DNA from 3 places in the Noviherbaspirillum agri genome. Region 3 is predicted to be linked to each of the others. Evidence: predicted binding sites of a transcription regulator. Region 3 holds the regulator's gene; each other region holds the start of a gene.
The links. Region 3 encodes FNR, which switches genes on or off when oxygen is low (the NO sensors DNR and NnrR bind a similar motif). Its sites were predicted from a motif close to TTGATNNNNATCAA; they were not measured.
Positions count from the first base shown of each region.

Region 1: the regulator FNR is predicted to act here: its motif matches at 7,032-7,045, upstream of ACYVIA_RS18975 (hemerythrin domain-containing protein).
Region 2: the regulator FNR is predicted to act here: its motif matches at 5,187-5,200, upstream of ACYVIA_RS21450 (hemerythrin domain-containing protein).

Region 1 is NZ_BAAGWA010000015.1:12,138-20,182, forward strand. It holds gene ACYVIA_RS18935 (helix-turn-helix domain-containing protein) at 1-152, shown strand, start outside; gene ACYVIA_RS18940 (lipase secretion chaperone) at 647-1,588, opposite strand; gene ACYVIA_RS18945 (esterase/lipase family protein) at 1,600-2,532, opposite strand; gene ACYVIA_RS18950 (hypothetical protein) at 2,986-3,246, shown strand; gene ACYVIA_RS18955 (hypothetical protein) at 3,394-3,594, shown strand; gene ACYVIA_RS18960 (DMT family transporter) at 3,723-4,622, shown strand; gene ACYVIA_RS18965 (FmdE family protein) at 4,624-5,229, opposite strand; gene ACYVIA_RS18970 (HD-GYP domain-containing protein) at 5,247-6,512, opposite strand; gene ACYVIA_RS18975 (hemerythrin domain-containing protein) at 6,539-6,949, opposite strand; gene ACYVIA_RS18980 (hypothetical protein) at 7,087-7,335, opposite strand; gene ACYVIA_RS18985 (tRNA-uridine aminocarboxypropyltransferase) at 7,241-7,918, shown strand.
Region 2 is NZ_BAAGWA010000022.1:71-8,115, forward strand. It holds partial or broken gene ACYVIA_RS21420 (TAT-dependent nitrous-oxide reductase) at 1-249, opposite strand, end outside; gene ACYVIA_RS21425 (putative zinc-binding protein) at 674-1,072, opposite strand; gene ubiT (ubiquinone anaerobic biosynthesis accessory factor UbiT) at 1,228-1,707, opposite strand; gene ubiV (ubiquinone anaerobic biosynthesis protein UbiV) at 1,778-2,668, opposite strand; gene ubiU (ubiquinone anaerobic biosynthesis protein UbiU) at 2,728-3,723, opposite strand; gene ACYVIA_RS21445 (NAD(P)H-dependent flavin oxidoreductase) at 3,799-5,019, opposite strand; gene ACYVIA_RS21450 (hemerythrin domain-containing protein) at 5,360-5,806, shown strand; gene ACYVIA_RS21455 (DUF2249 domain-containing protein) at 5,803-6,042, shown strand; gene ACYVIA_RS21460 (hypothetical protein) at 6,042-7,358, shown strand; gene ACYVIA_RS21465 (Crp/Fnr family transcriptional regulator) at 7,437-8,045, opposite strand, start outside.
Region 3 is NZ_BAAGWA010000011.1:113,577-121,621, forward strand. It holds gene ACYVIA_RS17260 (alpha-ketoacid dehydrogenase subunit beta) at 1-569, shown strand, start outside; gene ACYVIA_RS17265 (hypothetical protein) at 602-1,009, shown strand; gene fnr (fumarate/nitrate reduction transcriptional regulator Fnr) at 1,515-2,270, shown strand; gene ACYVIA_RS17275 (hypothetical protein) at 2,444-2,683, opposite strand; gene ACYVIA_RS17280 (FixH family protein) at 2,905-3,438, opposite strand; gene ccoG (cytochrome c oxidase accessory protein CcoG) at 3,471-4,865, opposite strand; gene ccoP (cytochrome-c oxidase, cbb3-type subunit III) at 4,922-5,857, opposite strand; gene ACYVIA_RS17295 (cbb3-type cytochrome oxidase subunit 3) at 5,850-6,035, opposite strand; gene ccoO (cytochrome-c oxidase, cbb3-type subunit II) at 6,042-6,659, opposite strand; gene ccoN (cytochrome-c oxidase, cbb3-type subunit I) at 6,674-8,045, opposite strand, start outside.

The sequences.
Region 1 (8,045 bases), on a different contig from region 3:
CGTTTGTGGAGCGACTGCAGCGCGTTGCGCAGGATTTCGCGCAGCAGCACCAGACCGACCAGAAGCTGCCGCAGCAGCATCGGGAAGGTTATACGCTGCTGCTGGCGATGCGCTCGTGGGAATACGAAGTTTTCGAACGCTTCCGCCGTTAGAGCATTTTTCCCCTAACCGTACGCGGCCAATCTCGAGCCTGCGATGCTCGCCGTACCTCACGTACGGCTGCGCTTCTCGTCCCGACCTTGGCTCGCGTACAGTCAGGCTAAAAACGCTCTGGCAGGCGGTTGTAAAACTACTGCGCGGGCCGCCTCAGTAGGCTGCGGTGCTCTGCGTACCATCCATACGCGTGCGCTCCTCGTCCACAGCGCCGGCCCGCTCGCTACGTTTTTCAACCGCCTGCCAGAGCGATTCGCCTGCCTGTGCAAGGGGCCCATCTTGGGTCCGCGATGCTCGCCGCCCTTGCAGGGCGCGTATTCGCTGGCAGGTAAATACTTCTTCGCAGGCGGGCAGCATACTGCCCGAATTCCCTGCTGCACCATCGCGTACGGCTGCGCTTCTCGGATTCGGCGTCCAAACCCAACCTGGCCTCCCTTGCACAGGCACGCAAATCACTCAGAAAGCTGGTTAGCACACGTGTTGCTTGTGGCGTCTACTGCTCATACGCCGCCAGCCGCTTTTGCTCGTCCTCGGCGAAATATGCCTGACGCAACTGCAGCAATGCCGCCTCGCGATCTTCGCTGCGTTGTTGCGCGGTGGCTGCCAGCAACTGGTTGCGTTGGGCGAGATAGGCGTTGATGCGCGCTTTCCATTGCATGTCTTCGCGGTCGACTTCTGCCAGGCGGGAGGCTGCTTCCGGCGAGAGTGCGGCGGCGCGCATGCGGTAGATCTCGTCGTCGCTCGCGCCTTGGCTGCGCAGCTTGCTCACCGTTTCCTCAAGCCTGACGACTTGCAGCGGCGCGTCGCGCGCCTCCCGCAACACCTGGGGCAGCGCGGCATCGAGCGCAGCCAGTTTTTCCGCTTTCTGCACCGGGCTCAGAGACTGGTCCTGGCTGACCTCGAGGCGGGCAACCGCGTCGAGATGCTGGGTGTCCTCCATGCCGAACATCGCTTCTGCTTCCGCCGGACTGAAAAAGCGTGCACGCGTCTGCTGCATCGCCGCCAGCCTGGCACGCAGTGCATCGGGGCTGGCGCCTGTGGCCGAAGGATTCTTCTCGACGTCCACCAGCGCCTGCTTGTAATTCAGATAGCGTGCCAGCACATCCTTCGCCTCTGCTGCTGCACGCGGCTTGAGGCGCACATCGAGCACGCGCTCGATCTCCTGGCGGATGGCATCGAGCGGCTTCTCGCCGATGCCGCTGAGGTAATAGTCGAACAGGCGCACCAGTTCGGCATTGACAACGATCGCTTCACCGTCCGCGACCTGCAGTTCGCCGTCAGGGCGCGTGCCGTCCAGCGAGCGAAGGAAGGGAAACAGGTCGGGCGCCGCAATCTCGCGTGTTTCGGGCTTTTGCGGCGTACGGATCGAAGAAATGGTCAAAAAAGCAGCGGCGATCCCCACCGCTGCAAGGACCACAATGGTCGTTTTTTTCATTGCTGTCGCCTTTACAGCCCTAGGTTCTTCAGGCGGTTGGCGTGCTGGCGGAACAGCGTGACCGGGTTGGTTTCGAAGATGTTGACAATGCCGATCGTCTGGTTGACCTCATCCAGGTGGTTCATCCTGTAGTCGTCGCGAATCACGCGGCCAAGGTGGGTGGAGCAGCTGCTGACGAGGCCGTCGTTCTTGGCAAAGCCGAAGGCAAGCGACGTGAGTGCGAGGCCGGGGTCCAGCACGTCGAAGATATTGGTGTAGGGCTGCGCACCGCTCCATGAGAAGTAGTGCACGCCGCGCTCCTGATAGGCGCCTTCGCCGCAGGCCGTGGCCGGCACGCCATACGGATGGGCGGCGTTGAACCTGGCAGCGCCCACCGTGCTCAGCGAGTTTGCCGCCGCACGCGCGTTCTGCGGGTAGCCGGAGCCGCCGGACAGGAAGCTGATGATCTGTGCGAGGCCGTTGGCGACCGACTCGACGACGGCAGCCGACAGCGACCCTTCCGGTGCGATGCCGAGGATCAGGTTCGCCACGTTGGAGCCCTTGTTGACGCCGCCGATGCTGGTCACCGATGCGACCAGGTCAGGGCGCACGGAGGCAACATAGCGCGCCGTCGGGCCGCCGTGGCTGTGTCCGATCAGGTTCACCTTCTGTGCGCCGGTGGCGGCGATGATCTGCTTCACCTGCTGCAGCAGCTGTTCGCCGCGCACTTCCGTGCTGTTGGCGGCCGGCACCTGTGTCACATACACGCGGGCGCCATCGCTGCGCAACGCAGACGGAATGCCGTACCAGTATTCGAGAAGGCCGATGTTGTCAAAGCCGAAGAGGCCATGCACCAAAACGATGGGGTATTTCGTCTGGGTGTAGCCCTGGGCGAAGGAGGAAGAGGAAAAGCCTGAGAACGCGAGCAAAACCACGACGGCAAGCCGCCAGAAAGCTTTTTTCATACGGTGTCTCCTGGTTGGTGTTTTTGTTGAAGGCTCTGGAAATGCAGTAAGTCGTCGCTGGCGGACCTCCTTTCGTCATGTGCGGAATGCGGGGCTGGCGGCAAAGCGGGGGTGTTGCTTGCCGTATATGCAAGGCGGGCTGGTTGCCTGCCTGCTGCGGGGCGACGTTGGAGCCGGCAAGCGCTGCCTGCGTCAACATCGTGTGTATTTAATAGCGCTCAAGGTACGCCGCTGTACCACTTCACCCTTTGGGAGAAATCAATTTCCCTCGCAATTCGACAGGGTATGGCGCTTGAACGCATTTCTCGGGTGTCGTACGCGCTGCGGCAGATACCGTGCGGATATTCCGCTTCAGGAGAAGAACAAAGCTTCGTTCTTTGTTGTCATATCTCTCATTGAAAATCGATATATGGACCCGGAGGAGTGTGTACCGCAATGGAGAACGAAATGAACATGAACGAGCCTGAAGGCTCGGCACATCGATTGAGCGGAAAGACCGTGCTGCTCGGCGTTGCGGGTGCCGCAGCAGCCGTGACCTTGCTGGCTCTGGCGCGATCTCGCCGGCACATGCGGCGCTACGGCGACAAGGCGAGCGAACGTCGTAATCCCATGCATTTTTTCCTTGCGGGCACGCATCCGCTGCGGCGCAGGATCGATACCAGCGGCGCGCATCCCCTGTTTGAGCGGCGTCAGTCGGTCTACGACGCATACTGAACGCCGCGAGGCGCTTTACAGGGCTGGCTGACAGACTCTTGCTACACTTGGCCGCGACATGCGGAAGGATCAGGATCTTCCTTCCGCGTTGCGCATGCGTTCCCGCATCGTCGCGGGCGCTGGTGGCGGCAAGCAGGAGGAAGAGCAGTGGCAAAAAAATGGTGGTCGTTCCTGGTCAAACAGCTGCCCGAGAAGCCGGCGCAGGACGGCTGGTATGAGACCAGCACGGACGGTTTCGCCACGACGCTGGTGCTGTACTGGCGTGACAGCGAATGGGTCGTTGCGCCGGACAGCCCAAGAGGAAAGGAACATATCCGTCAGGATCGGCAGTGGCGTGAGCTGTCCTGATTACCTGCCTCTCAGGCGATCTTTTCCGCCCGGCACAAGCTCGGCAGAAATCAAGTATTCTCTTTCCTCCCGACAACAATGCGGTTGACGTCCCGCGACGCACCGCCGTCCGACTTCGCTTCAGCAGCATGAATCATCCGCTCACGCCGTCCACCATCCTGTTCCTCCTGATTCCGCCGATCCTGTGGGCCGGCAATGCGGTCGTCGGCCGGCTCGTGCACGAGATGGTGCCGCCGATCACGCTCAACTTCCTGCGCTGGGCGCTTGCCTTGCTGATCCTGTTGCCGCTGGCTGGATGGGTGCTGCGCAAGGGGAGTGGTATGTGGTCGCATTGGCGGCGCTTTGCGCTCCTGGGATTGTTGGGTGTCGGCGTGTATAACGCACTGCAGTATCTGGCGCTGCAAAGCTCCACGCCGATCAACGTGACGCTGGTTGCGGGCAGCATGCCTGCCTGGATGCTGCTGGTTGGCCGCTTGTTCTTCGGCGCGAGAGTGTCTGGCAAGCAGATTGCCGGTGCGGCGCTGTCCGTGGGCGGGGTTCTGCTCGTGCTGAGTCGCGGCGAGTGGCAGCAGTTGCTGGCGCTGCGTCTCGTGCCGGGCGACCTCTACATGCTGCTTGCCACTGTGATCTGGTCCTTGTACAGCTGGCTGCTGGCCGAACGCAAAGAACCTGAAGCCATTCGCAACGACTGGGCTGCATTCCTGCTGGCGCAGGTGACGTTCGGCGTGATGTGGTCCGGCGTCATGACGGCGGGCGAGTGGACGCTGGGCAGTCCGCAGATCCACTGGAGCTGGCCGCTGCTGGCTGCCCTGCTTTACGTCGCAGCCGGGCCGGCCGTGGTGGCGTTTCGCTGCTGGGGCACCGGTGTGCAGCGCGTGGGGCCGAGCATTGCGTCGTTCTTCAGCAATTTGACACCGCTGTTTGCTGCCCTGATGTCCTCGGCCTTTCTCGGGGAGTTGCCGCACCTGTATCACGCGGTTGCGTTTGCACTGATCGTGGGCGGCATCGTCCTGTCGTCGCGGCGTTAAGTTAATTTACAACGCCGATCAGCTCCGGATCATCCGCGTGATCGACGAGGATGCGCCGCACGCGATCCTGCCACAGCGTTGCGAATTCTTGTGCTTCCTCCGGCGAGGCCTGCCCCGACAGCGTCTTCTGCAGCAATCCCATCATGAGCGGGTTAGCGGGGACACGGCCGATGTGCATTTCCAGATCGACGGCGGCGCCGGTATCCGCGCGCTCAAAGCGGGCCTGTGCCTTGATGTCCGCGCCGAACTGCAGCAAATTCTGCCGCCGGAAATGTCCGGCGATGCCCTTGAAACCGCCTGCACCCGCAGCACCCGTGACGAGTCCGGCCACGCTGCCGATCACGCCGGTTACGCCTTCATCCTGCGCATCGGCAAAGCGCACGTACACCGCACCGCGTTCCGGTATTTGTTCCGGGTAAAGCAGCTGCAATGCGCGTCGCGTCATCAGGTAGGCGCCAGCGACGGTGGGGCAGGAGTGGCCGGCCAGCCGCACGGCGTCGACGTAGCGGTAGGTGAGGATGCCGCCCGTGCTGGCACCGAGGAATTCTGCAAGGGCGTCATGGACCGTGATGCTGGGTGCATCATCGAAAAAAGCCGGGGTATTCATGGGTTTTCCTTTCTCTGTCAGGCGCGGCAGAGCTGCTGCGAAATGCTCCGCGCATGGTGGATCTCTTCAAAGTCATTGCGCAGCACGGCAACGATGTCGCCGTCGATGGCGCGGTCAGCGGCCATCTGGTCCAGGACGGCAAGGCATTGCGCACGTGCCATGCCGCGCCGGTAAGGACGGTCCTCTGTAATCGCTGTAAACACATCTGCCACCGCGATGATGCGTGCGCCAAGCGGAATATGACGCGGACGGAACGGGTAGCCGCTGCCATCGAGGCGATCGTGATGCAATGATGCCCAGGTGTTCACGGTTTCGAGGCCGGGCACCATGGAAAGTATCTGGTGCGTGTAATAGGGATGCTGCTTGATGATCAGCATTTCTTCCGGTGTCAGTTTTCCTGGCTTGTCGAGAATGGCCGACGGCATGGCCAGCTTTCCGATATCGTGCAGGTAGCCGGCAACACCGACCAGCGTCGTCTCCTGACCGGAAAGGTCAAGCCGGACCGCCAGTGCCTCGCTTGTCGCCGCGACGCCGCTCGAATGCGTCGCCGTGAAAGAACTGCGGTAATCGATGATTTTCCCGAAGATGCGGGATAAACGATGCAGCTCTTCCAGGTCGAGCGGGACGGTCGAGCCACCGAAGCGGCGCTTGAGTATCTGTTCCTTGTGCCGGCTCACCAGATCTAGCCAGAATGACTCCTTCTGCGAAACCGACTCGAAGGCCTGCGCGGCAAGAGGGTGAAACAACCTGGGCGAACTTGCTGCAACGGTTTTTCGGATTGACGCAGCGTGCTGCAGAATCTCGCTGTCGCTGCAGGGGGCTACGGCAATGCCATCTGCCATGCGAAGGATGTGGCCGGACATGGGAACGGCCTCGCCGGCAGCTTCGCTCCCGCGGCCATCGTCCCAGTCCACGTGATGGAAGCGGATCGCGTCTGCGGCACGCGCAAACGGAGAGAAGTCGCGCAACATCAGGTAACCCTCGACGCCATGGCGATGCACGTCATCCGACGGCTGGCTTGCCAGATCGCTTGTCAGCGCCGCATCGAGCAAGCCCATCCAGGCCGGTGAGCATGCGGCGGCAAGGTCGTGCAGCGCGCCGGCAATCAGCACATCCTGCGTTTTCTCCCTGCTGAAGCCGAGCTCTTCTGCAACGCAGGAGGCAATATAGGCGACGCGCAGGTGGTGTTCGGAGATCGCCGGATGCAGAAAATCGATCGCGCGGGCAAGGCACAGCACCATGTCGAACAGGTTGACATCGAATCCGCTTTGCGCCGTCGTCATGATGTGAGTGCCTGGTTAAAACGGTATCAGCTTGCTTCGACGACCGGATAAAAATCGGTGTCTTCGCGGCGCATCCGTTCGTACAGGACTTTCAGCACGCTGTTTGCATCCGAGCGGAAGGCTTCCGGGTTCTGCGATACCGTGAACGGCGTGTTCCAGCGGCGCGCAAAGGCGAGATAGGCCGATGCAATCCCCGTCATCTCATCCTGGAACCGTTTCCCCATGCGCGCGAGCTGGGCGTTGCCGGTGTTTTCGAGCGCCGGGTAGAGCAGCTTGTCTTCGACTGCAAGGTGCAGCTTGATTGTCGAGCTCATTGAAATGATGGCCTGCGATATGTCGGCCGCATTGTCGCGGATGCCGCTCTTGACGAGCGTTCGTAAAGTTGCGATGCCATTGAGGATGTCAACGTGTTGCTGCTTGAACTTGTCGATGTTCATGTGGGCTCCCTGCAGATTGGTCCGATTGGGTGTGAGGACACGCACGGCTCGAGTGATGTGATGCACTCGCCGCTTGAAAATGCTGATGTGAATCAATTCTAGCGAGAACGATTTAAACATGCAAATAAAATGAATGTTTAAATTAGCAGGGCTGCGCCGAAGGGAATCGACCCGATTCCCTTCATGGAAAAGGGCTGTTCTACAATGCGATGCGGCGCCAACGCCATCATCGCCATGCATTGCCGGAACGGCAACGGCACATGTGCATCAATCACTTCTCCGAAGAATCCGGTGACCGAAACATCCCAAGCCAAACGACCTCGCTGTACGACCTGCCTGCGTGCGCAGACCTCCTGCATCTGTCGCTGGATCAGACCGACTGCCAATGTACCCGAGGTGCTTCTTCTGCAACATCCGATGGAAGTGGCCAATGCAAAGGGCAGCGCGCGGTTGCTGCACCTGAGCCTGAGGCGCAGCCGGCTGGAGACCGGCGAGGCATTCGATGCGCATGTGCTGCATGCACTGCTATATGCAGCGGCACCACGATCGGACGATGCGTTGCCGGGCAGTGCAGAAAGCACGAAGTATCCCGTGCTGCTGTATCCGGACACGCCCGATTGCCGGTCACTTCAAATATGTCCGCCGCCGTCGCTGGATGCCGCTGCCATTGCCGATCTGGAAAACGTGCGTCTTGTCGTGCTCGACGGAACCTGGCGCAAAAGCCGCAAGATGTTGTACGCCAATCCTTTGTTGCAGGCATTGCCGCGCCTCGCGCTGCAGGGCATGCCCGCCTCGCGCTACCTGATTCGCAAGGCGCATGGCGAGCACCAGCTCTCGACGCTGGAAGCGAGCTGTCACGCGTTGACGCAGCTGGAAGGCGATGCGCTGAAGTACCAGCCGCTGCTGGATGCGTTTGACGGCTTCGTCGCCCAGCAAATGGCATGCAGGGAAATGCGCAAGCCTGCATGAACAGGCGGGCAGTGCTTTTCTGCCCGACTTGATCCAGGATCATTCATCCCGACGAAAATTTCATCCATACTGGAAGCCGGTTCGCTGTTCAATGCTGATAGTAGGCTATTGAAAGACTGCAAGCTCG
Region 2 (8,045 bases), on a different contig from region 3:
GCTGGAGAAGTGATAGTACTCATCCAGCTGGCCCGGCGCGACATGGTCGCCCGCAGCGCCATGCGATACGGCGCCTGCCGAAGCGCTTGCCGCCGGAGCAGCTTTTACGTTTTCCTTGCACCCTGCAAGGCCGAGCGATACGCCGGCACCTGCCAGTCCCAGCAAAGCGCTTTTGCCGAGAAAACGCCGACGATTTGCAATCGGCGGTGCATCATCCTGATTGATCTGAGCTTTTTTACCTTTGTCCATTAGTTTTTTCTCCAGCTAGGACTGTCATCAAAATTCGGTCAGAGAAAGCGGACAATCTCTGTACCGCACAACTTCTTGAGCATTCTCAAACTTGCGAAGGGGAAAAAACATGATGTGGATCAACCTTTCCCAAATGAAGAAAGTCAGGGATTGTGCACCACACAAAGATTCCTCTAGATTCAATGATTTACCTTATCCCCCAGAAGCTCAGGGAAATTTTTGCAAGCATTGAGTTGCATGAGAAAAACTGCACTTTGCAGCAATGCAGGTGTGCGATCGATCCAGCTGGAAGGAAAAAACGACAAGAAACCATTCATTGTCGAAAACGGAAAACTCGTCAGCCATCACGCTGCCAACTTCATTTTCAGTTGGCATAACGTCTGTGGAGACTCGGAAAACCCTGCGAATGAAAAAAGGCCGGGACTCAATCCGGCGCTACCGGGGAATCAGTCACTCGGTCCGATTCCAGAGCAGCGATTACCCGCTCGACCACGGCATCCCCCTGCTCGCGGTCAAAGTCGACATGGACGCGCTTCTTGACGCCGTATTCGTTTAATTGATGGTAATGGTCGGGATGCAGGTCATGACGCGCAAGGGTGCTGCGTGTGCAGGCAAGCGGACAGCCGTCGAGAGCGATGATCGGCCGCCCCGACTTTGCGATCTTCAGTAGCTGGGGGACATCACCTCCAATGCCCGCAATGCAGGACATTTCAGCAACGCCGCGGCGATCCAGCTGAAGCGCCGCATAGTTGGCCGTCTGTGCCGCGCTGGAGCAGCCGGAGCAAGAATAGACGAGAGGAAAATCCGGATTCTTGACTCGCATCGATGCACCTCTCCTCGGTTCTTGGTTCTGACAGGCTGCTGAAAAACGTAGCGAACGGACCGAGATTGGGGCCAAGGGCGCATGCGTACGTGTGGCACGCAGAGCACGGCAGGCCGCAGCATTGGTCCGCGCAGATGTATTTCGACAGCCTATTGTTAAGTCTGACTTCTCCCGGGGCCCGCCTTGAGGCGACCAAGGACACGGGATGGAGCCAGCTTGCCGAGCTCGAACACAGGCAATTCAATGGCGTCGAGCGTGTTCTTCACCAGCAGGCCGAGTTCGGTATCGCCTTCCATCGACAGACGTCGGCTGAAGAACAGCGTATCCGGATCTTCCTGGCGGCGTGCCAGCAACAGGAAATCATGGGCGCTGGCGCTGATCGTCAGGTCTGGCTCCCCCTGGTTACTGCATGCGGCAAAACGGCCGCCAACCCAGTGGAAGTCGAAGGACAGCTGGGCGTCCGTCACTTTGATGCGCAACTTCTTGCCGCTCAGGGATTGCTGCACATCCTCCGGCAGGTTTCCGCTCAACGTGAAGTTCAGACCTGTGGCGAACAACAGTGACCCCGGATAAACCGGCAACAAGGACAGCAGCTTGCCGACCGGGCTTGGCAGGAGAAAACGGCTTTGGCTCATGTAAAACCTTTTGACGATTCAGTTCAAAACTCCGCTGCCCTTTTGGGGAGCGTGGGGAACGCGCAAACGATCAGGCTACCATCCGGTCGAGGCCCGGCTTGCCATGCCAGTAACCGTCGCACGACTGGTCAGGCATGAGGGACTCCATCTGCTTCAATGCGTCGGCTGCCGCCAGCATCTGGTCCAGCACATCGCGGAACATCCCAATGATCTGTTCGGTGTTCTGTGCCTGCGGGCTGATCCGGGCAACGTCCACACCCATGTCCTGCATTACGCCGAGTTCATTGACCAGGTTGTAGACGAGTGCGGACTGCGTCTGGATGCCGTTAAGGGTAAGAAAGTGCTGCCCTTCCCGCGTCTTCAATGCAAGGCCGTCCGGATACTCCATGCAACGGAACTGGCAATCGTCCTTCGGCAGGTTGTGATGGCGTGCGGTAAAGCAGCGCGCAGAGAATGCAAGCGGCATGCGCCCATACGCAAACACTTCCGTTTCCATCCCGGCCGGACGGTCCTTCTGCATGTGTTCAAGACTGGCGCGGCTCATTTCCAGCGGCATGACCCAGCGCTTGGCGCCGGTCTCGGCCATGAACTGCAATGTCGGCGCATTGAAGACATTCAGGTGCGGACCTGCGGTAAAAGGCACTTTGCCGGAGAGGCAGCGTACTGCGCCCATGTCGTTCGCCTCCACGCCGAAACGCCCGTTTTCCGTGACGCGGTGCAGGGTCGACATGTCGGTCTTGGATTCGAGCAGCGCCTGTGTCGACAGCACGACTTCCTTGCCGGAGGCGGCAAGCAGATCGCCAATGTCCATCCAGTCCGCCAGCCGCAACTCGCGACGGCGAGAACAAACAGCCTCGCCGAGATAGACGATGTCGACAGGCGTGTTGGCAATGGCTTGGTAAAACTCGAAAACGGTATTGCGCGGCCAGAAATAAAGAATGGGCCCCAGTGCCAGCTTCAAAATGTGTTCTCCAACAAAATTGACCGAGTGATACTGCGCAGGCGCGGCCTCCGCGGCCCTTACTTCCAGGGACGGTGGTAGGCGCCAAGCGTGTGCTGCTGGCCTTCCGCGACCTTGTTGAGCTCCGACATCCAGGCCGGCTTGACTGAATAGCGCTGCGCGCTGTCGCGGGCGTTATCGATCGCTTCGCGCCACACTTTGGTGACCTGCGCAACGTATGCGGGGCTGCGTTGGCGACCCTCGATCTTGATGGCACGCACGCCCATCGCGAGCAACTGCGGCAGCAACTCCAGCGTGTTCAGGCTGGTCGGCTCCTCGATGGCGTAGTAATTCTCTTCGTTGACGTCGAAGCGTCCCTTGCACAATGTCGGATAACCGGCGTTCTCACCCTCGGCATAGCGGTCGATCAGCACACCGTTCAGGCGCGATTCCAGCCCCTTCGGCGTCTGTTGCCAGCGCACCGCCTTGGCCGGCGAGCAGACGCCATGCGTATTCGGCGCTTCTCCGGTGACGTAGGAAGACAATGCGCAGCGCCCCTCCACCATCACGCACAGGCTGCCGAAGCCGAACACTTCGATTTCGACAGGGGTGTTTTTCGTGACGTACTCCACCTGCTCAAGCGAAAGCACCCGCGGCAGCACGGCACGCTGGATACCGAAGCGGTCGTGATAAAAATTGATTGCCTCGTGATTCGTCGCGGAGCCCTGCACAGAAAGATGCAAACGCAGGTTGGGATACTTGTTTGCCGCGTACTGCATCAGCGCCGGGTCGGCCAGGATGATGGCATCGATCCCGTTCTGTGCAGCGCGATCCACGGCAGTACGCCATGGCGTCCAGTTTTCAGCCTGCGGATAGGTATTCAACGCGAGCAATACTTTGCGGCCCCGGTCATGCGCATACCGGATGCCTTCGGCAATCGCCTTGTCGTCGAAGTTCAGCCCAGCGAAGTTGCGGGCATTGGTTGCATCACGAAAGCCGAGATAAACGCAATCGGCACCATTGTCGACTGCCGATTTGAGTGCCGGCAGACTTCCGGCGGGGCAAACCAATTCCATCTGAGTGTTTGATTCCGTCACAACGTCTAAATGAAAGTTAAATCGATCTGAGTGTTCCCGGTTTCTCGCTCTCGCCTAGGCCGGTGCAAAAGCGGTCGTCGAGGAAGGCAGCGAATCGCCGGCCTTCGCGGGGCGCACGCCGTTGAGCAGGTAGTCGATCAGCTCGCGCACGGAACGGATCTCGCTGCCGAACGGAAGCTTCTCGGAACCGCGGAAGAACAGGCCGCGCTTGACGTCGCCCTGCAGCGCAAACGCGAGCTGCGTATCGATACAGAACTGTCCCGACTTGGCGATGCCATCGCGCAGACCGCACTGCGCGAGGCAGTCGAAGCCAACCGTGCACGGTTTCGGCCCGGCCTTGCGCATCAGCTTTTCTTCCTTGTCGAGGTAGTTCGCGAGCCACTGCGTCTTCACGCCGCGCGCCGGCAGGCCGGCAACGCTCATGAAGGTGACGATGTCTTCCGGCTTCGCTTCAGCCAGCACCTTCTTGAAGTTGATATGTGCATCGCCTTCCTCGGTGACGGCAAAGGCAGTACCAAGCTGCACGGCGTCGGCACCCATTGCGAACAGTTCCTGCACCTGCTCATGCGTATGCACGCCGCCCGCCGTGATCAGCGGAATACGCTCACGCTCGATGCCGAGCTCCTTGAACAGCTCCTGCGTGCCCTCGAGGACAGCCGGAAACGCAAAGTTCGGATTATTGACGTCTTCCGCCTTGGCTGCGCCGAGGTGGCCTGCTGCAAACTTTGGATTTTCGATCACGATCGCATCCGGCAGGCGGTTCTTGCGCATCCATTTCTTCATGATCAGCGAAATGCCGCGCACGTCCGAGAGAATCGGCACCAGAGCGACGTTGGGGTGTTCAGTGGTCAGCTCGGGCAGGTCCAGTGGAAGACCGGCGCCGACGACGACCGCGTCGATGCCGCTTTCGCAAGCCTGGCGAACATAGTTGGCGTACTCGGCGACGGCACGCATGATGTTGACGGCGACCATGCCGATCCCGTCTGCAAGCGCCTTGGCGGCCTTGATCTCGCGGTCCAGCGCAATCAGGTTGGCGCGATCAATCAACGCCTTGTTGCGCGACTTGCCGGTTTGCGTCATGAGATCAGGATGATGGCGACGCAGGTCAACGCTGGAAATGGTGCCGACACCGCCCAGGCTGGCAACCGTACCCGCCAACCGGTGCGCGGAAACGCCGACCCCCATGCCGCCCTGCACAATCGGAAGCAGGGATTTTCCCCTGACAATAAGTGGTCTAAAAGCAGTCTGCAGCACAGCGGTCCTTCCGAGTTTCAATTTGAGTCTTGCGGAAGCAGCCGGCGACCGCTTCCGTTACGCTGCCCCCTCTGGCCCGAGGGAGGCGTAGGAGGCGGGAAATGAGGCATGAGCGGCGCGAAGTTTCAATCATCCGAGGCGCACTCAAAAGCAACGAGCGAATGTAGCAAAAGCTATATGCAATTTGTTTGATCTCAGTCAAGCAACAAAGACTTGACAATAAAATCCCGCACTGTGCTCCCTTTTAGCACTTTAAGCGAACTTTACGCTACAGGGAGCCAAGAAATCCTTAACACAGGTCAAGGAAATTGAAATGCTCCCAATGTAACAATGGGCGCCGTTTGATAAACAAAGGCAAATCATGGAGACCATTACCGGGTACTTGGCAACCGACCACAAGCGTTGCGATGACTTTTTTGCAAGTGCCGAAAGCAGTGTAGTCAAGAAGCAGTGGGCCGAGGCAGAAGCTTCGCTGAAAGACTTCAGCAGTGCGCTGGAGCGGCATTTCACCATGGAAGAGAAAGTTCTCTTTCCGGAATTCGAGGCGGCGACAGGTAGCACGCAGGGGCCGACGAGCGTGATGCGCATGGAGCATCAGCAGATGCGTTCCATCCTCGCTCTGTTGCAGGAAGCACTTGAGCAGCAGGACGTCGACAACTTCCTCGGCAATTCCGACACCCTCAACACCATGATGCAGCAACACAACATGAAGGAAGAGAGCATTCTTTACGTCATGTCGGACCGCGTATTGTCAGGAAAGCAACCTGACATCATCGGTGCAATGAACGAGATCGGCGCTGCGGCATGAGCTTGAATGAAAATGAAGTCCAGATCGACGTATGCGGCCTGGAACCACCTGAACCTCTTGAAAGAGTTCTCGATGCCCTCAGCCGTCTGGCATCGGGACAACGTCTGCGCGTGGTAATTGGTAGAGAACCGTTACCGCTCTATAGAATCCTCGAGAACAATGGCTACGCATACCAGACCAGCAGCCGTGAGGATTATCTGTACGAAGTCCTGATCTGGGAAAAAGACAAGAGCTGATGCAACGCATCCTGACGTTCGAGCAAACGCCGCCCCTGTCGGTGCCGTTGCGGTTCTTCCTGACAGCACCGCTATTCGCAATTGTCGCGGCGCTCCTGCTCCTGTGGCATGGATCGGACGCATTCGTCTCGCGCTGGTCTCCGGTCACCCTTGGATTGACGCACCTGTTAACCCTCGGCTTCCTCGCCATGTGCATGATCGGCGCACTGTTGCAGATGCTGCCGGTCGTGGCTGGTGTCGTCATCCCCTACTCCCGCCAGACAGCCGGCGCGACCCATGCATTGCTCGTGCTCGGTACGCTCGCGCTTGTAGCTGGTTTTCTTACAAGCGCACCTCTTTTATTCAAGCTTGCAATCCCGATGTTGCTGGCCGCCTTCGGCTGGCTGGTGTTTGCCGGACTGCGAGGCGCACTGCGCGTTCAGCAAGGCAGCGACATGCTGACAGCGATTCGCCTTGCGCTTACTTCGTTGGGTATCGCCGTGTCCCTCGGCGCCACCGCCGCTAGCGGATTTGCCTGGCCGCTGCCGCTGCCATTGATGCAGATTACCGATCTGCACGCCGCGTGGGCTTTGCTCGGGTGGGTCGGATTGCTGGTTGCCGGTGTCGCCTATCAGGTCGTCCCGATGTTTCAGGTCACGCCGACCTACCCTCGCATCATTACACGATGGTTCACCAAGGCGATTTTCCTGCTCCTCGTGCTTTGGTCGGCAACCAGTCTCCTGACATCGACACAAACCGGCATCTGGCAGCGCATATTTGCCGCAACACTGGTTTGCAGCTACGTCGCGTTCTGCTGCACGACGTTCTATTTATTGTGGCAACGAAAGCGGGCAACGCCGGATGCGACGACAATGTTCTGGCGCACGTCGCTCGGCAGCCTGCTCGCCTGTTCCACGGTCTGGTTCACAGGCGTTCTTTTTCCCTCCGTCTCTGGACACGCCGGTTATCCGCTGGCGCTCGGGGTACTGTTTATTGTCGGCTTCGGCTATTCGGTCATCAACGGCATGCTTTACAAGATCGTGCCGTTCCTGGTGTGGTATCACCTGCAAAACCGTTTGACGGGAGGCTGTGCAAAAGCACCGAACGTCAAGCAGATTCTCCCGGATGCGGTAGCACAAAAGCAGTTCCGGGTGCACCTGTTAGCGCTGTCGCTTCTGTTTGCCAGCGTCGTATATCCCAGGTGGCTGGCATCGCTGGCGGGAATTGCGTTTGCCGTCTCATCGGCATGGCTGTGGATGAACCTGATGAAGGCTGCCCGCGTCTACCACCGTATGATGGCAAGCCAGGCGCCACAAAAAGACGCGACGACAACATGATGCCGTCGCGTCTTTTCCATTCCTGGAAGAGTTTTTCAGGCCGACTGCACCGTTGATGCCAGCCAGACCAAATCCGCGCTAACGCCCTTCGTACGCGCGCAGTTTTTCGATATCGAGGATCGTGATGGTGCGGCCGTCGATTTGAATCATCTGCTTGGCCGCCAAGTCGTGAAGGATGCGAGAGAAGTGCTCTGGCGTAAGATTCAGCCGGGATGCCAACACCGTCTTGCTCACCTGCAGAGTGATCTGATCGCCGTCGGACGGCGTTTCCGACTTGAGCAGATAGCCGATGACTCGCTGCGTGCCGGAACTCAATGAATACGCTTCCACGTCACAAATCAGCCCATGCAGGCGCCGGCTCAGCCCTGCCAACATCTTGCGTGCAAATTTCGGATCCCGCTCGATCTCCTGGAACACGGCGCTCTTGGGCACATGCAGCAGCATCGAATCGGCGAGCGCCTGCGCAGTCACGACGTACGGTTTCTCCACAAACATGACCGCCTCGCCGAAGCTGAAGCCCGGACCGATAATCTCAACCACCTTTTCATTGCCATCGGCCGACGTGAACGCGAGTTTCACCTGGCCATAGATCACAATGTGAAAACCGAGGCAAGGATCGCCGCGACGAAACAGGATTTCGCCGCGGGTCACATGCATTTCACTTACGGATGCAGCAACTTTGTCCAG
Region 3 (8,045 bases):
CTGCTGCAGACTTCAAAGGACTCCTCAAATCGGCCATCCGCGACAACAATCCGGTCCTGTTTTTCGTCGACATGCCGCTTGGCTACGTGCCGGGTGACGTGCCAGAGGGGGAACACAGCATTCCTCTCGGGAAGGCGGCCACCCGACGCGCCGGCGAAGACATCACCCTGATTTCCTACGCCAAGATGGTCGATACCTGCATGCAGGCGGCGGACCGGCTGGCGGACATCGGAGTCGATGCCGAAGTCATCGACCTGCGCTCCCTGAAACCGCTCGACGAGGAAGCGATTCTCGCCTCCGTGCGGAAGACAGGCCGCGTCCTTGTCGTGCACGAGGCAAGCCGGCTCTGCGGCGTCGGTGCGGAGGTTGCGGCCATCGTTGGCGAACACGCGTTTTCCACGCTCAAAGCACCTATCGTCCGTCTCACTGGCCCCGATGCACCGGCGCCTTCCAGCCACGTACTGGAGCAGGCTTTCATGCCTCAACCGGCAACGATCGTCAATGCAGCGCTCAGGATGATGAACCGCGAGGCGGCTGCCCATCAAAAAGCTGAAGCACAAATCGCATAACCACCGTCATAACCAACTTGAAGAGACACATCATGCGTACCTCAAATACCATCTATCCCACCTTCTCCACCGCCGGCATCATCTGGCTCAAGCTGGCGGTGGTCTACCTGATCATCGGCGTCGCCCTGGGTATTGGCATGGGCGCCAGTGAAGACTTCACCTTGCGCCCAGTCCATGCGCACATCAATCTGCTCGGATGGGCAACCATGGCCTTGGCCGGGCTTGTGTACAGCGTCTTTCCGACTGCCGGCACCGCCAGGCTCGCGCGCATCCATTTCTGGGCCACGAATATTTCTCTGCCCGCCATGTCCCTCGCGCTCACCTTCGTCCTGCTCGGATCGCGTCAGCTCATCCCCCTCCTTGCCGTCGCCGAGATCCTTGCAGCGCTTGGCATCCTTGCCTTTGCCGCGAATATCTTCATCAATTTGAGAAAAGACTGATTCGAGCCCGATTACCGATCCGGCATGGATTTGCCGCACGCTGGCTTCCCTCTCCCGCTTGTGGGAGGGGGCCGGGGAAAGGGCACAGTTCAACAAGGCACAGCCGAATCAATAAGAGCCCTGCTTGATACGAGGTTGGCGGCTACAAGCGTCAACCTCGAAATTGAGACCAACTCCATTCCCAAATCCGGGAATCCGCAATGCGTTGCAGCTGCTGCCATACGCTGCCACGTTGTGTTGTCACGCTGCCAAACTCAATGGCCTTCGGTCCTGCGCGAGCCGAATACGCCTTAAAATAGCGGTCGATCGTTCGTCAGCACTACTGACAGCACCCCGCAATCAATCCTCGCTTCACAATCCCTGATTTCAAAATACGTGCTTGGTACGGGATTTGCATCACTATTCTTGATTTCGCTCAATTAATGAGTCGAATGGCCACTGTGGCTTTGATGTGAACTGGACAACGAGCACAACTATGATTCTGCATCGCATGAACTTCTCTGACATGACCCAGACGGTTCCGTCTACCTCGTCCGCAGGCAACGTGCAGGACTTGCGCACTCGCTGCTCCGCTTGCAGCATGCATCAGCTTTGCCTGCCGATGGGACTCGGTGCCTCTGACATGGACAAGCTCGACCAGATCATCGGCCGCCGCCGCAAGGTGCCGAAAGATACGCACCTGTACCGCGTGGGCGACCCGTTCACCAATCTGTATGCAATCCGGCTCGGGCATTTCAAGACGCATCAGATCAATCCAAGCGGCGACCAGCAAATCACCGGTTTCCAGATGGCGGGAGAACTGCTCGGCATGGACGCCATCAGCACCGACCGCCATCATTGCAACGCCATTGCGCTCGAAGATAGCGAAGTGTGCGAAATCCCGTTCGCTCGCCTGGAAGCCCTCTTCGCCGAGATGCCGACCTTGCTGCATCATTTCCATCGCATGATGAGCCAGGAAATCACACGCGAACAAAGCGTTATGCTCCTGCTGGGAAATATGCGTGCGGAACAACGTTTTGCCGCCTTCCTCTCCAACCTATCGTCACGCTATTCCGTCCGCGGGTATTCGTCGACGACCTTCCAGCTGCGCATGACGCGCGAGGAAATCGGCAACTACCTCGGCCTGACGATTGAAAGCATCAGCCGCCTCCTGTCCAAGTTCAAGAAGCAAGGCTGGATCAAAGTCAATAACCGCGAACTGGAACTGCTCGATACGGCAACCCTGAAAGCAGTTGCTGCCGGCACCCGTACCTGCAGCTGAGCACCGGATCCCGCCGAAGGACTCGCTCCCCCTGACCTTCGCTCACAGCTGGTCAGGCGGAACGCGCTGTGTCAGATTTTCGAAAAACTGCCGCATCAAGCGGCAGTCCACTCCCCGGCAGGGTTTGCCTGCACAGGGGCGGAACCATTAACCGAATTTCCGATGCAATAGAGTTAGAGTGGAGTGTTCCGCTCGTTCGGTGTACCGATCAGGTAACACGTCAACATACTGGCCAGGGAACAGAATAGCCAGAAGATAAAGAAGCCGATGGTATACGCTGCCATCGGAGTCAAATCGATATCACTGCCCACAAGCGACAGGTCGTTCGGATCAAAGAGGGAAAAGAAGAAACCTTCTGCGACTATTGCCACCAGGAACGACGGCCACAAGACGACCATCAACAGTCGCGTCATCACACTACCCTCCTTTCAACTTGAAACGGATGTATTTAGCAAAAGTACATCATAAACGTTCAATCAGACAACATTTGCACACGCATAACTTCTCGATACTGGGAATTATGTTCGAGATTCCGGGAATGCGCAGAGAGGGTTGATTTTCTGTCGTGAACGAGAAGGACAGAGAGGAAGGAAACGAACGTCGTGGCGAGACCATTGCTCTCGCCACGCGTTAATCAATGTGGAACGGTAATCGGGTGGAGCGTGATCTGGGGTTCCTGCGGCCAGGCCCAGACACCATTGAGCCGCCAGTCCCGATGCTCCCCTTCGATCAGGATCTGCCAACGAGCCATATCCAGCATAGGAAGCGCAACCGAAAAATTGCCGCTCTGGTCCGGCTGGGCGACCAGCTTGAGGTCCTTTTCCGGCCGTGTGGAATGAATGAGGCTGATAGACAGTTTGTCAGCACGCCCTTCAAGCCCCCGTACAGTCCCGGCCAGCATGCTGGCCGCCGCATCATACCGGACCTCTGCCTCGAGCTGCATTTCTGCCGCAACACGGTCGCGGCTCAGGTCCTGGTTGATCGCCTTGCCCTGCTTGTAATAATCATCCACGACCAAGGCATCAGGCCGCGATACCGCAAGCCATGTCGTATAGATCCCTGCGAGGACCACCACAAACGGCCCCAGCATCAACAGCCAGGGCCAAGGATGTCTGTACCAGGGTTTTATGTCGCCAGAGTTACCTGGAATTGATGTCTTGACTTGCATACGGCTCTCCAATGAGATGCTGCAACGGCCGCTTAACGCGGCACGATGAACACAGCTTTTTCCCTGACATGCAAACGCTCTTCGTCAAGCGCCTGCAACTCGAAGGCAATCTTGTTAGACCCTTTTTCGCCCTTGCCGTGCGCGACGCGTACACGCACCGGTACAGCCCGGGAGGTCGTGCCATCCAGCTCCACTTCATCGGGTGAGGCCAGGGCAATCGAGTCGATACCAGAGACGCTGATCTTGTAACGATGCGGACGTTCGTCGGTATTCATGATCTGCAGCCGGTAGACATTCTCGATCATGCCATCCTCCACTTCGCGCCCCATCGTGCCACGGTCGCGGATGACATCAAGTTTCAACGGCGTGCGCGTCAACAGCGAGCCAAGCGATGCTGCAATAATCAGAATCAGGATGGCGCTGTAAATCAGCACGCGAGGACGCATTGCGCGCCGCCGCACCTCCTTTGCGGACAGTTTGTTGCTGATCGCGTTCTCGGTGGTATAGCGAATCAGCCCGCGCGGCGCACTGATCTTGTCCATCACCGAATCACATGCATCGATGCATGCAGCACAGCCAATGCAGTCGTATTGCAGGCCGTCGCGGATATCAATCCCCGTCGGACATACCTGCACACACATCGAACAATCGATACACGATCCCAGGTTGGCGTTTGCCGACGACTTGCTCCGCGCGCCGCGCGGCTCGCCACGCTCCCGGTCGTAGGTAACGGTCAGCGTGTCCTTGTCGAACATCGAGCTCTGGAAGCGGGCATACGGGCACATGTACTTGCACACTTGCTCACGCATCCAGCCGGCATTACCGTAGGTAGCAAAACCGTAGAACAGGATCCAGAACCATTCCCATGGGCCGAGGCCGAGTGTCATGACCGACTGGCTCAACTCGTGGATCGGAGTGAAATATCCCACGAAGGTAAACCCGGTCCACAGAGAAACCGCACCCCAGACAAGGTGCTTCGCACTCTTCCTCGCAATCTTTTCAGCAGACATCGGCTGCTTGTCGAGCCGCATGCGGGCGCTGCGTGAGCCCTCGATCTTGTTCTCGATCCACATGAAGATTTCGGTGTAAACCGTTTGTGGACACGAATAGCCGCACCAGAGGCGACCGGCAATTGCCGTGAACAGGAACAGCGCGTAGGCGCAGATGATCAGCAGCAGCGCAAGGTAAATGAAATCCTGCGGCCACAGCACGATGCCGAAGATATAAAACTTGCGTGCGCCGAGATCAAACAGCACAGCCTGCCGGTCGTTCCAGGACAACCAGGGCAGGCCATAAAAAACAAGCTGGGTCAGCCAAACGCAGACCCAGCGCCATGTTGTGTACCAACCTTTGATCTCTCGCGGGTAAATCTGCTCCCGCGCCTGGTACATCTTGACTACTGAAACCTTTACTGCAGGTTCACTCATTAAAGTTACCCAATCATGGCATGGCGGCGTCTCCGTGCCGCCATGCGGTTAGGTCGTCACTTTTGCGCGACTGTCGTTTTGTCGTTGGACAGGCTCCAAACGTAAGCTGCCAGTACATGGACCTTCGCTTCGCCCAGGAATTCCTTGAACGGCGGCATGGTGTTCGTGCGGCCCTTCGTGATGGTTTCCTTGATGGTGTCAGCGCTGCCGCCGTACAGCCAGGTCTTGTCTGTCAGGTTTGGAGCACCGATTGCCTGGTTACCCTTGCCCTCCGGACCATGACATGCTGCGCACGCACCGAACTTCTCCTTGCCAAAGGCGGCTTTAATCGGATCGGCGGTGGAACCGGACAGGCTAAGTACGTAGTGTGCAACATTTTCGACATCTTTGTCGGATCCCACTGCGGCTGCCATGGTCGGCATCATGCCGCTGCGGCCACCGAGGATGGTGGTCTTGATCACTTCCGGATCGCCGCCATACAACCAGTCGCCGTCGGTCAGGTTCGGGAAACCCTTGTTACCGCGGGCATCCGAGCCGTGGCACTGTGCGCAGTAAGTCAGGAACAGACGCTCACCGATGGCACGTGCCTGAGGATCGCTGGCCACTGCCTTCAGGTCCTGCTGCTGGTACTTCGCAAAGATCGGGCCGAACTCTTCGTCCGCCTTTTGCAGTTCAGCCTGATATGCCCCGGTTGACTTCCAGCCCAGCTTGCCGGCGAACGAACCCAGGCCGGGATACAGCGCCAGATATACGAGGCCGAACACGATGGTGATGTAAAACATCCACATCCACCAGCGCGGCATCGGGTTGTTCAACTCGGCAAGACCTTCGTCCCAGCTATGGCCGGTGGTTTTATCTTCCGGTCCGCCATCGCTGGAAACGACTACCTTCGCCTTCGATTGCGCCCACAGGAGCAGCGCACAGCCACCAATGCCGAGCAACGTCAGCGCGGTGATGTAAACGCTCCAGAATTCACTTGTAAAGTCAGACATGTTGTTTTTTCTCCGCAGCTTGGATATCCATTTCATCGGCGAACGGCAGGTTGGCTGCCGCTTCGAAGTCTGCGCTGCGACGCGCACTGTATGCCCACCAGACGATGCCAATGAAGCTGATGAAGCTCAGTACAGTGATGACGCTGCGCGCATCAATAATTAGGTTTTCGAGACCCATGATTGATTACCTCTTCGCCTTGATCAACACACCCAGACCTTGCAGATAGGCGACCACGGCATCCTCCTCGGTCTTGCCTTCCAGGGCTTTCGGTGCTGCTGCAATTTCCTCTTCAGTGTAAGGATGGCCCAGCGTCTGCAATGCACGCATCTTCGGCACGACAGACTCCGGGTCAAGCTTGGTCTTCGCCAGCCACGGGTAGCCGGGCATGTTCGACTCCGGCACCACATCACGCGGGTTGTTCAGATGGGTGCGATGCCATTCGTCGCTGTAACGGCCGCCAACGCGTGCCAGATCCGGACCGGTACGCTTGGAGCCCCACTGGAACGGACGGTCATACACATACTCGGCCGCGACCGAGTAGTGGCCGTAGCGTTCGGTCTCGGCGCGGAACGGACGAATCATCTGCGAATGGCAGTTGTAGCAACCTTCACGGACGTAAATGTCGCGGCCTGCCAGGCGCAGCGGTTCATAAGGCTTGAGGCCGGCAATCGGTTCCGTCGTCGACTTCTGGAAGAACAGCGGCACGATCTCGACCAGGCCGCCGACGCTGACCACCAGAACGATCAGGATGATCAGCAGCCAAGGGTTCTTTTCAATCAGTTCATGAGTAAATTTCTTCATTGCTGCTCCTAGATTCAAGCGTGAGTCGGCGCCAGTGCCGGGATGCGAGCCTCAACGGCTTTGCCGCCACGCACGGTCATGAACGTGTTGTATGCCATCAGGATCATGCCAGTCAGGTACAACAGGCCACCGGTAAAGCGGATCACGTAGTACGGGTAGGTCGCTTTAACGGACTCGACAAAGGTGTAGGTCAGCGTGCCGTCGGCATTCACTGCGCGCCACATCAGGCCTTGCATGACGCCAGCGATCCACATTGCGGCGATGTACAGCACGATACCGATGGTCGCAACCCAGAAGTGGACTTCGATCAGGCGGACGCTATGCATCTGTGTCTTGCCGAACAGGCGCGGGATCAGATAGTAGATCGAGCCCATCGTGATGAAGCCGACCCAACCCAGTGCGCCAGCGTGCACGTGGCCGACGGTCCAGTCGGTGTAGTGCGACAGTGCGTTGACGGTCTTGATGGACATCATCGGACCTTCGAAGGTCGACATGCCATAGAACGACAGGGACACGATCAGGAACTTCAGGATCGGATCGTTACGCAGCTTGTTCCATGCGCCGGACAGGGTCATGATGCCGTTGATCATGCCGCCCCAGGAAGGTGCCAGCAGAATCAGCGAGAACACCATACCGATCGACTGGGTCCAGTCAGGTAATGCGGTGTAGTGCAGGTGGTGCGGACCCGCCCACATGTAGGTGAAGATCAGCGCCCAGAAGTGCACGATCGACAGGCGATAGGAGTAAACCGGCTTGTCGGCTTGCTTCGGAATGAAGTAGTACATCATGCCAAGGAAGCCTGCGGTCAGGAAGAAGCCCACCGCGTTATGGCCGTACCACCACTGAACCATGGCGTCCTGCACGCCTGCATAGGCAGAGTAGGACTTCATAGCCGAAACCGGCATTGCCATGCTGTTGAAGATGTGCAGCAGCGCGACGGCCAGGATAAAGCCACCGAAGAACCAGTTCGCGACATAGATATGCGGCACCTTGCGCTTGACCAGCGTGCCGAAGAACACGACGGCATAGGACACCCACACCAGTGCGATCAGGATGTCGATCGGCCATTCCAGTTCGGCATATTCCTTGCCGGAGGTGTAGCCGAGCGGGAGAGAGATCGCCGCTGCAAGGATGACGAGCTGCCAGCCCCAGAAGGTAAAGGCGGCAAGGCCGTCGGAGAACAGGCGTACCTGGCTGGTACGCTGCACGACATAGTAGGAAGTGGCAAACAGCGCGCTGCCACCAAATGCAAAAATAACAGCATTGGTGTGCAGAGGCCGCAAGCGGCCGTAGCTGAGCCAGGCGATGTCGAAGTTAAGAGCGGGCCAGGCGAGCTGTGCGGCGACAAACACGCCGACCAGCATACCCACCACGCCCCACACTACA